Regions from separate parts of the Lysinibacillus sp. NPDC093688 genome, predicted to be linked through region 2. Evidence: riboswitches for the same ligand, from Rfam matches in the RefSeq annotation. Region 2 holds a riboswitch; the other holds the start of a gene.
The links. Region 2 has a riboswitch for S-adenosylmethionine ahead of ACQKN2_RS19580 (MetQ/NlpA family ABC transporter substrate-binding protein). Riboswitches for the same ligand answer to the same signal wherever they lie in the genome.

Region 1 (4,210 bases), on a different contig from region 2:
GACTTGCCCCATAGCCTTCATAAGCTTCAAAAACTTCTTTTACTGTATAGCCTTCCTCTTTGACATAAAGAATTTCCTTAAAAGCTGAATGTCCAAAGATCTCTTGCCATTTACTCTCAACTGACGCAAGTATGTTTTGAATGGACATGTTGTTCACAAACACATGACCTTCATTTAACTCATAAATAAGATAAGATGCAATGTTTTGCGCACTATACACATTTCCCATTTAAAACACTCCTTTATCATCAGTTTTGGTAGATAAGAGTAGTTACTGACTGAGCAACTACTCCGCTTCATATATTTCAAAAGTGGGGGAGCACTTATGAAAACTAAATGTCGAACGCTTTTCTTATTTCCTAGTATAAAACAAGGAATTAAACAAGTCAATAATACTTATCAAATTACTAGGTATTACTTCCGAAGAATTTTAGTTACCCTTACCAAATGAGGCAAGCGGATGATGTAGCAACGTTTTACGCATTACCAAATGAGGCCTATCGAATGAGAAAATACGTAAACGCTACAACATTAGCCAATGTGTTTTTTTATTAGGCTTCTACTTGTTGTTGTGAAGCTGTTACTTGTTCAATAGCTTGTTCTAAATCTCCAATAATGTCCTCTACTGCCTCTAAACCGATGGATAAGCGAATGAGCGACTCGGTTACGCCAGTTTGGATTAGCTCTTCAGCTGATAGTTGCTGATGTGTAGTAGATGCTGGATGGATAATTAATGATTTGGCATCCCCTACATTTGCTACGTGCGAGAATAATTTCACACTATCGATCAATTTACGCCCTGCTTCTCGTCCACCTTTAATGCCAAATGTAAGCACTGAACCGAAGCCATTTCTCAAATATTTTTTAGCTAACTCATGAGTTGGGAAATCTTCTAAGCCATTGTAATTTACATATTCCACAGATGGGTGGTTTCGTAAATATTCAGCTACCGCCAATGCATTTTCATTGTGTTTAGGAATACGCAAATGAAGCGTTTCTAAACCTTGTAATAAATTAAATGCTGCATCTGCACTTAATGTTGGTCCAAAGTCGCGTAGCAATTGCACTCGCAGTTTTGTGGCAAATGCAGCCGCTGCTGTATCGATACCATAACGCAAACCGTGATAAGAAGCATCTGGCTCCGTAAAGCCTGGGAAGCGTCCGCGAGTCCAATCAAACTTCCCTGCATCTACTACAACGCCACCTAAAGTTGTACCATGGCCGCCGATCCATTTCGTTGCGGAATGAACAACGATATCTGCACCGAAGTCAATTGGTGTAGAGCCATATGGTGAAGCAAATGTGCTATCAATAATTAATGGCAAGCCGTTTTCATGTGCTATATTCGCTACTGCTTCAATGTCTAGCACTTTCAAACTTGGGTTACCGTAAACTTCAGCGAACACTGCTTTTGTTTTATCCGTAATAGCTGCTTTGAAATTTTCTGGATTTGTTTCATCTACAAAAATTGTTTTAATACCGTAGTTTGGTAGTGTGTTGGCGAATAAATTATAAGTACCTCCGTACAAAGAGCTACCAGCAACAATTTCATCACCTGCCCCTGCAAGATTTAAAATTGAAAATGCAATAGCTGCTGCACCAGATGAAAGTGCTACCGCTGCTGTACCGCCTTCTAATAAAGCGACGCGTTTTTCAAAAACATCTACAGTTGGGTTTGTAATTCGTGTATAAATATTGCCAGCTTCCTCTAAGGCAAAAAGACGTTGCGCATGAGCAGTGTCTTTAAAAACGAATGCCGTTGAGCGATATACTGGTACTGTACGAGATCCTGTTACCGGGTCTGGCTCTTGGCCACCGTGTAACAGCAATGTTTCTGGTTTAAAATTTGTCATTGTATACCTCCATATGGTTATTTTTTTACGATGGTACCGGAGATGAGGAGGATTTTTTCAGTAGAAAACAAAAACCCTCTTCAGCTAAGAAGAGGGTTGCGGGTGCAAGTTTTCCTCCCCTTATCTGCCAGATCCAAGTAAGAATCTGTAGGAATTAGCACCTTAGCAAGTTCGTCACTTACTGGTTGCCGGGCATCATAGGGCCTATCCCTCCGCCGCTCTTGATAAGAGTATGAGATTCAATTTCCATCGTTGTTACAAAGTATAAACATAGACTTTTTCTCTGTCAACACTAAAATTTTATTTTTTCCGAAACTTCTGTCTGCTTTTTTACGTAAAACGAACGCATACATTATTTTAATGTTTACTAGTTTCTCATCAAAAAGTGGGGTTGATTTACGTTCCGACTGGGCGCTTTCCTGGGGGCGTCCGATGAGCCGCTTGGGGCAACAGGATGTTGGTCACGAAGGCGTTATCACAGGACGTGATGCTTTTAGCCTTCGTTCCTCTACTTGCTCGCTCCAGGGTCTCGGGCCAACAGATGTTTTCTGCGCGAAAGCGTAGTGCTAACGAAGCGGCAGCAGCACCGATGTTGGTCACGAAGGCGTTATCACAGGATGTGATGGTTTTAGCCTTCGTTCCCCTATCGCTGACCCCCGAGGAGTCGCCCAGTCTCCACTCCAATCAACTTATATACAAAGATGTCATCCCTAACTTTTGGTGATGAGCTTATTATTTAGAAAGGAGGACTTTTATGTTAAAAGCGGTTATCATTTTTCTTCTTGTTGGTTATTTGATTGGCTGTGTTCACGGCTCTAAAGTTGCTCAGTTTTTATCCGGGGTAGATTTAAAAAAGGCTGGATATGGCAATGCAGGTGCCTCCAACGCAACACTCTCCCTCGGATGGAAATACGGTATATTAGTTGCACTTATCGATATCGGTAAAGGTGTTGCAGCTATAATCGGTGCACATGTCTATCTTGCTGATATAACACAATTAACTGAAGTACAAGTTTGGCTCTTTATCTATATCGTAGCAGCCGGTGTCATTCTAGGTCATAATTTCCCATTTTATATGGGCTTCAATGGCGGCAAAGGAACTGCTTCAATTATCGGGATATTACTTGCGATTGATTGGAAAGTTGGCTTATTTGCACTCATTTTATTTGTTATTTTTTCTTTCGTGACGAGCTTTTTAATTGTCGGTGTACTTGAATTTTATCTCGTTTTTTGTACAGCCACATATTTATGGATTCCTGGGGTCGGCCCAACGATTATAGCCTTATTTCTTTTTGGTATAGCCATCATTTTGCATATCGAAAATATTAAACGATTGATGCTAGGAACTGAACCTAAAGTTACTTCTGCATTCAAAAAGAAAAACTAATATCTTTTGGATATTATTGTCTTTTCTATGACCGCGTATTTTCTCGTAACTGCCCATTATCGCTATAACTAGAGAGCATTTGAACACACTAGCTTTTTTTACAATAAATAGACAATTTACTTTCTTAATAAAGCATTTTACTAGTCGATGTTATAGAAAATGTTAGAAAGGATGAGAAAGTATGTCTACTTCCGAACAAGCAAAACCGAAACGTAATTTGAAACCACTCTGGATCGCATTAGCCTTCGCTTCACTAATCATCATAACTTTTTTACCGAGCAACGGCGATTTACCTGTAGCTGGACAACGGGCCTTGGCTATTTTAGCTTTCGCGGTCATTCTTTGGGTTACAGAAGCAGTATCCTATCCCGTTAGCTCTGCCATGATTATTGCTCTCGTTACAGTTTTACTAGGATTAGCTCCGTCAATGGAAGATCCAACGAGAGAGCTAGGAACATCAGATGCATTAAAATTAGCATTAAGTGGATTTAGTAATTCAGCAGTTGCACTAGTAGCCGCAGCTCTTTTCCTAGCGGCAGCCATGCAAATTACCAATTTACATAAACGTCTTGCGCTATGGATTCTTTCACTAGTAGGGACAAAAACGAAAGCCATTGTCTTCGGTGCTATTTTAGTATCTATTGCACTCGCATTCTTCGTCCCTTCTGCTACTGCACGTGCAGGCGCAGTTGTACCAATACTACTTGGAATGGTAGCGGCATTTGGTTTACCACGTGATAGTCGACTTGCTGCTTTACTTGTCATTACCTCTGTGCAAGCTGTCTCCATTTGGAATATCGGTATTAAAACGGCAGCAGCTCAAAATATGGTCGCTTTAAATTTCATTAAAGAACAATTTGGTGTGGATATTTCTTGGGGTGCTTGGTTGCTTTATGCTGCCCCCTTCTCCATCATCATGTCAGTGGCTCTATTTTTCATTATGATTACACTAATTAAGCCTGAAACAAGT
Region 2 (4,210 bases):
AAAAGCACTTCATACCTCCTACCTCTGAAGAAGTGGGCTTCCTGAAGCTCAATTCTGTGAAAATGATATCGCTGTTGTCTGAGCTAAGAGCGCTTTCAGAACAGCTCGAAGAAACAAATACAAAAAGACCAGGATCTCAGCAATGAAGTGAGTCCTGGTCTTTTCGCGAAAGTGAATCTTACTAATCATTTTTGCTCTTAGTTTTAGATTCTATTAATAAGTACGATTAAGTCTAATAAAAGTTACAGTAATTTTAAAAAAAATTAAATATTTTTTTAAGGGCTTAAAAGTAATGCCTAAACCTATGTTTTATAGGCATTGTTAAGATGCCTCAGATGTTGTTACAATGCCTAGGCATAATTACGTCCGAAATCGGCTTTGTGCTTAGGCCCACATGCTCTCTACTTGCGTTTTGTGCGTCCACCTTTGTAAATAAAGACTCTAGACAATTAGTAAAAAAAGTAATAGTATTTGCATCAATTATTATTTTCTAAAAAGGAGAACATGCATGGAACTTTCAAAAAAACTACAGCAACTCCCGACTCAATTTTTTGCAGCCTTGGTGCAAAAAGTGAATACTGCTTTAGCAGAAGGGCGCGATGTTATTAATCTCGGTCAAGGCAATCCAGATCAGCCCACTCCCCTACACATTATAAAAGCGTTACAGGAGGCAGCTGAAAACCCTCAACATCATAAATATTCTCCATTCCGTGGCATAGTAGAATTACGTCAAGCAGCCGCAGACTTCTACAAACGTGAATACAATGTTGATATTGATCCTGAGAAAGAGGTCGCTATTCTTGGTGGTTCGAAAATTGGACTTGTCGAGCTACCGTTAGCCGTTTTAAATCCTGGCGATACAATGCTTTTGCCTGACCCTGGCTATCCTGATTACTTATCAGGTGTTGTATTAGGTGATGTCAATTTTGATGTCATGCCACTTTTTGCAGAAAATAATTTCTTACCTGATTATAATGCTCTTTCCGATGACGTAAAAGAAAAGGCTAAGCTTCTTTACTTAAATTACCCGAACAACCCAACTGGTGGTACTGCAACACTTGAATTTTTCGAGGAAACGGTGCGCTTTGCTAAAGAGCACAACATGATCGTCTCACATGATTTCGCTTACGGAGCAATTGGATTTGACGGCAAGAAACCTATTAGCTTCCTGCAAGCGGAAGGTGCCAAAGAGGTCGGCATCGAAATGTATACATTATCTAAAACATTTAATATGGCAGGCTGGCGTATTGGATTTGCAGTTGGTAACGCTGATATTATTGCGGCTATTAATATAATTCAGGATCATCTATTTTGTAGTCAATTCCCCGCTGTGCAACAAGCAGCAGCGGTTGCCCTTACAGCATCTCAGGATTGCGCAGATGAGCTAAGAGCCACTTATGAGCGTCGACGAAATGTTCTTATCGAAGAAGCACAGCGAATTGGTTGGCAAGTAACCGCACCGAAGGGCTCTTTCTTTGCATGGCTCCCTGTTCCATTAGGTTATACAAGCGAGCAGTTTGCTGATGTATTGCTCGACAAAGCTGATATCGCAGTAGCTGCAGGCAATGGCTTCGGTCAATACGGTGAAGGTTATGTGCGGGTAGGTTTACTTGTTAGCGAAGACCGCTTACGTGAAGCGATCAGTAGAGTTGAAAAATTAAACTTATTTAGCTCATGAACATATCCCCTACCTGAGTAGGCTCTATCGAAAAACTGTTCCATTAGCTCAAACTTGCTATAGGAACAGTTTTTCATTTCCTATCTTTTTTAGTTGCCCCTCCCCTTCTTCTAGCGGATTTTTTCACAACTAAATAGTATAACAAAATAAAATATTTCAAAAATTCAATTGACTTACTATATCCTATAATCTATATTAGGTATATCGGAATTACAAAAAAATATTATAAATCTCTTATCAAGAGTAGCTGAGGGACTGGCCCTATGAAGCTCGGCAACCTCCTTTTTTTAAGGAAGGTGCTAAATCCAGCAAACGATCATCGTTTGAAAGATAAGAGAGGACGTTTTTTCATGAGCCTCTCTTAGTTTATAAGAGAGTTTTTTTTATCTTCATTTACATGAAGATAAAAGCCTCCGGCGGATGTCACGGATTTTGAAAGGAATGAATATAAGGATGTTAGCCTAAAACCTTCGCATCCAGCGAAAACGGCTAACTGACCTGCATCCTGCAGGCCTAAGCACAATTCAAAATCCGGACGCAATTACGCCAAGGCGAAATTGATTTTTAAAACCGATAAAACAACTTTGGAGGTATGTTTCATGAAAAAGAAAAATAAAATTTTACTAGGTTTAGCAAGTCTCACATTAGTAGCAGCATTAGTAGGCTGCGGTACTAAAGAAGATAAAGGTAGTCAAGGTAAGGCTATTAATGAAAATAAAATTGTAGTAGGTGTAACTTCTGGTCCCCACGAACAAATTGCAGAGGTTGCAGCAAAAGTTGCCAAAGAAAATGGCTTAGAGGTAGAACTAAAAACGTTCTCTGATTATGTTTTACCAAATACATCGTTAGCCGAGGGTGATCTTGATGTAAACAGCTATCAACATAAGCCATTCCTCGATGCATTTAACAAAGATCACAAAACAGATTTAGTGCCAGTAGGAAAAACAATTTTAACGCCTATGGGCATATACTCTGAGAAATATAAATCATTGGATGAAGTTCCTGATGGTGCTACATTCGGATTACCAAATGATCCAACGAACGGGGCTCGTGCTCTATTTGTCCTTCAAGAGGCAGGCTTCATTAAATTAAAAGAAGGTGCAGACTTAACAGCATCTATTCGCGATGTGGAAGAAAACAAAAAGAATTTTAAATTCATTGAATTAGAGGCTGCACAAATTCCGAAGCAGCTTAGTGAAGTAGATGTGGCAGCTATTAATACGAATTTCGCTCTTGATGCTGGTATTGATCCTAAAAAAGACTCCATTCTTTTAGAATCTACTAACTCTCCATATGTAAACTACATAGCGGTACGTGCTGAAAACGAGGATGACCCAGCGATTAAAAAATTTGTTAAAGCTTATCAATCTGATGAAGTACGCAAATTTATTGAAGAGGAATTCAAAGGTTCTATCATTCCAAGCTGGTAGTAACGCTGAAGGGTCTTTCATAAAATTGAGAATCTGCGAGACTCCTATAGGAATGCTAGCAGATTCTTGCTTTATAGAAAGACTTAGAAAGGAGATATCACAGTATGATTCAACTAGAAAATATAACAAAAGAATTTAAAACTAAAAAAGGTAGCGTTAAAGCAGTAGATGGCATTAACTTGCATGTCAAAAAAGGTGAAATTCATGGGGTTATTGGCTACAGTGGTGCAGGAAAAAGTACCCTTATTCGTTGTGTTAATTTATTAGAGCGTCCAACAACAGGAAAAGTATTGATCGACAATGTAGATATTACTTCCCTTTCTTTAAACGACCTTCGCGAAACACGTCAAAAAATCGGCATGATCTTCCAGCATTTTAATCTCTTAAAAACAGCGACCGTTTACAACAATATCTCGGTACCATTAAAGCTTCTAGGCTATAACGACTCTGAAGTGAAAAAACGCGTTGCAAAATATGCAGAAATCGTTGGCCTAACAGAGAAATTAGATAGCTACCCTAGCCAGCTTTCAGGTGGTCAAAAGCAACGTGTCGCTATTGCACGTGCCCTCGCCCAAGAGCCTGAGATTTTACTCAGTGATGAAGCGACAAGTGCACTCGATCCTGAAACAACTGACGCTATTCTTGAGCTTCTCTTGAAAATTAATCGTGAGCTGGGCATCACTATTTTACTCATTACACATGAAATGAATGTTATTCAAAAAATTTGCGATGATGTATCCGTTCTTGAATCAGGGACGGTTGTAGAATATGGCTCTGCTATAGAACTATTTTCGAAGCCACAGCATTTAACGACACGTAAGTTTTTAAATACCATTTCTCAACGCAATTTATCGCCTTCCCTTATCGAGCAATTAAATCTTTCAGGAAGTGTGATTCGTTTAACATTCCTTGGTGAAAGTACCGGGAAGCCATTACTTGCAGAAGTGAGCAAAGTTTATGATGTACAACCAAATATTTTAACAGCCAATATCATTGAATTAAAAAACGGCATTGTCGGTAATATTGTCGTCCATCTACACGGTAAGGCGCATGTCGTAGAAAAGGCACTTACGTATTTTATAGAAAACGGGGTAGGCGTTGA

Region 1: linked by a shared signal. The riboswitch ahead of ACQKN2_RS23875 (O-acetylhomoserine aminocarboxypropyltransferase/cysteine synthase family protein) and the one ahead of ACQKN2_RS19580 (MetQ/NlpA family ABC transporter substrate-binding protein) in region 2 are both predicted to bind S-adenosylmethionine.

Annotation. Positions count from the first base shown of each region.
Region 1 is NZ_JBNNUX010000060.1:2,734-6,943, forward strand. It holds gene ACQKN2_RS23870 (hypothetical protein) at 1-229, opposite strand, end outside; gene ACQKN2_RS23875 (O-acetylhomoserine aminocarboxypropyltransferase/cysteine synthase family protein) at 552-1,853, opposite strand; SAM riboswitch class I at 1,971-2,084, opposite strand; gene ACQKN2_RS23880 (glycerol-3-phosphate acyltransferase) at 2,608-3,240, shown strand; gene ACQKN2_RS23885 (DASS family sodium-coupled anion symporter) at 3,422-4,210, shown strand, end outside.
Region 2 is NZ_JBNNUX010000031.1:10,649-14,858, reverse strand. It holds gene ACQKN2_RS19585 (pyridoxal phosphate-dependent aminotransferase) at 509-1,678, shown strand; SAM riboswitch class I at 1,910-2,015, shown strand; gene ACQKN2_RS19580 (MetQ/NlpA family ABC transporter substrate-binding protein) at 2,278-3,108, shown strand; gene ACQKN2_RS19575 (methionine ABC transporter ATP-binding protein) at 3,213-4,210, shown strand, end outside.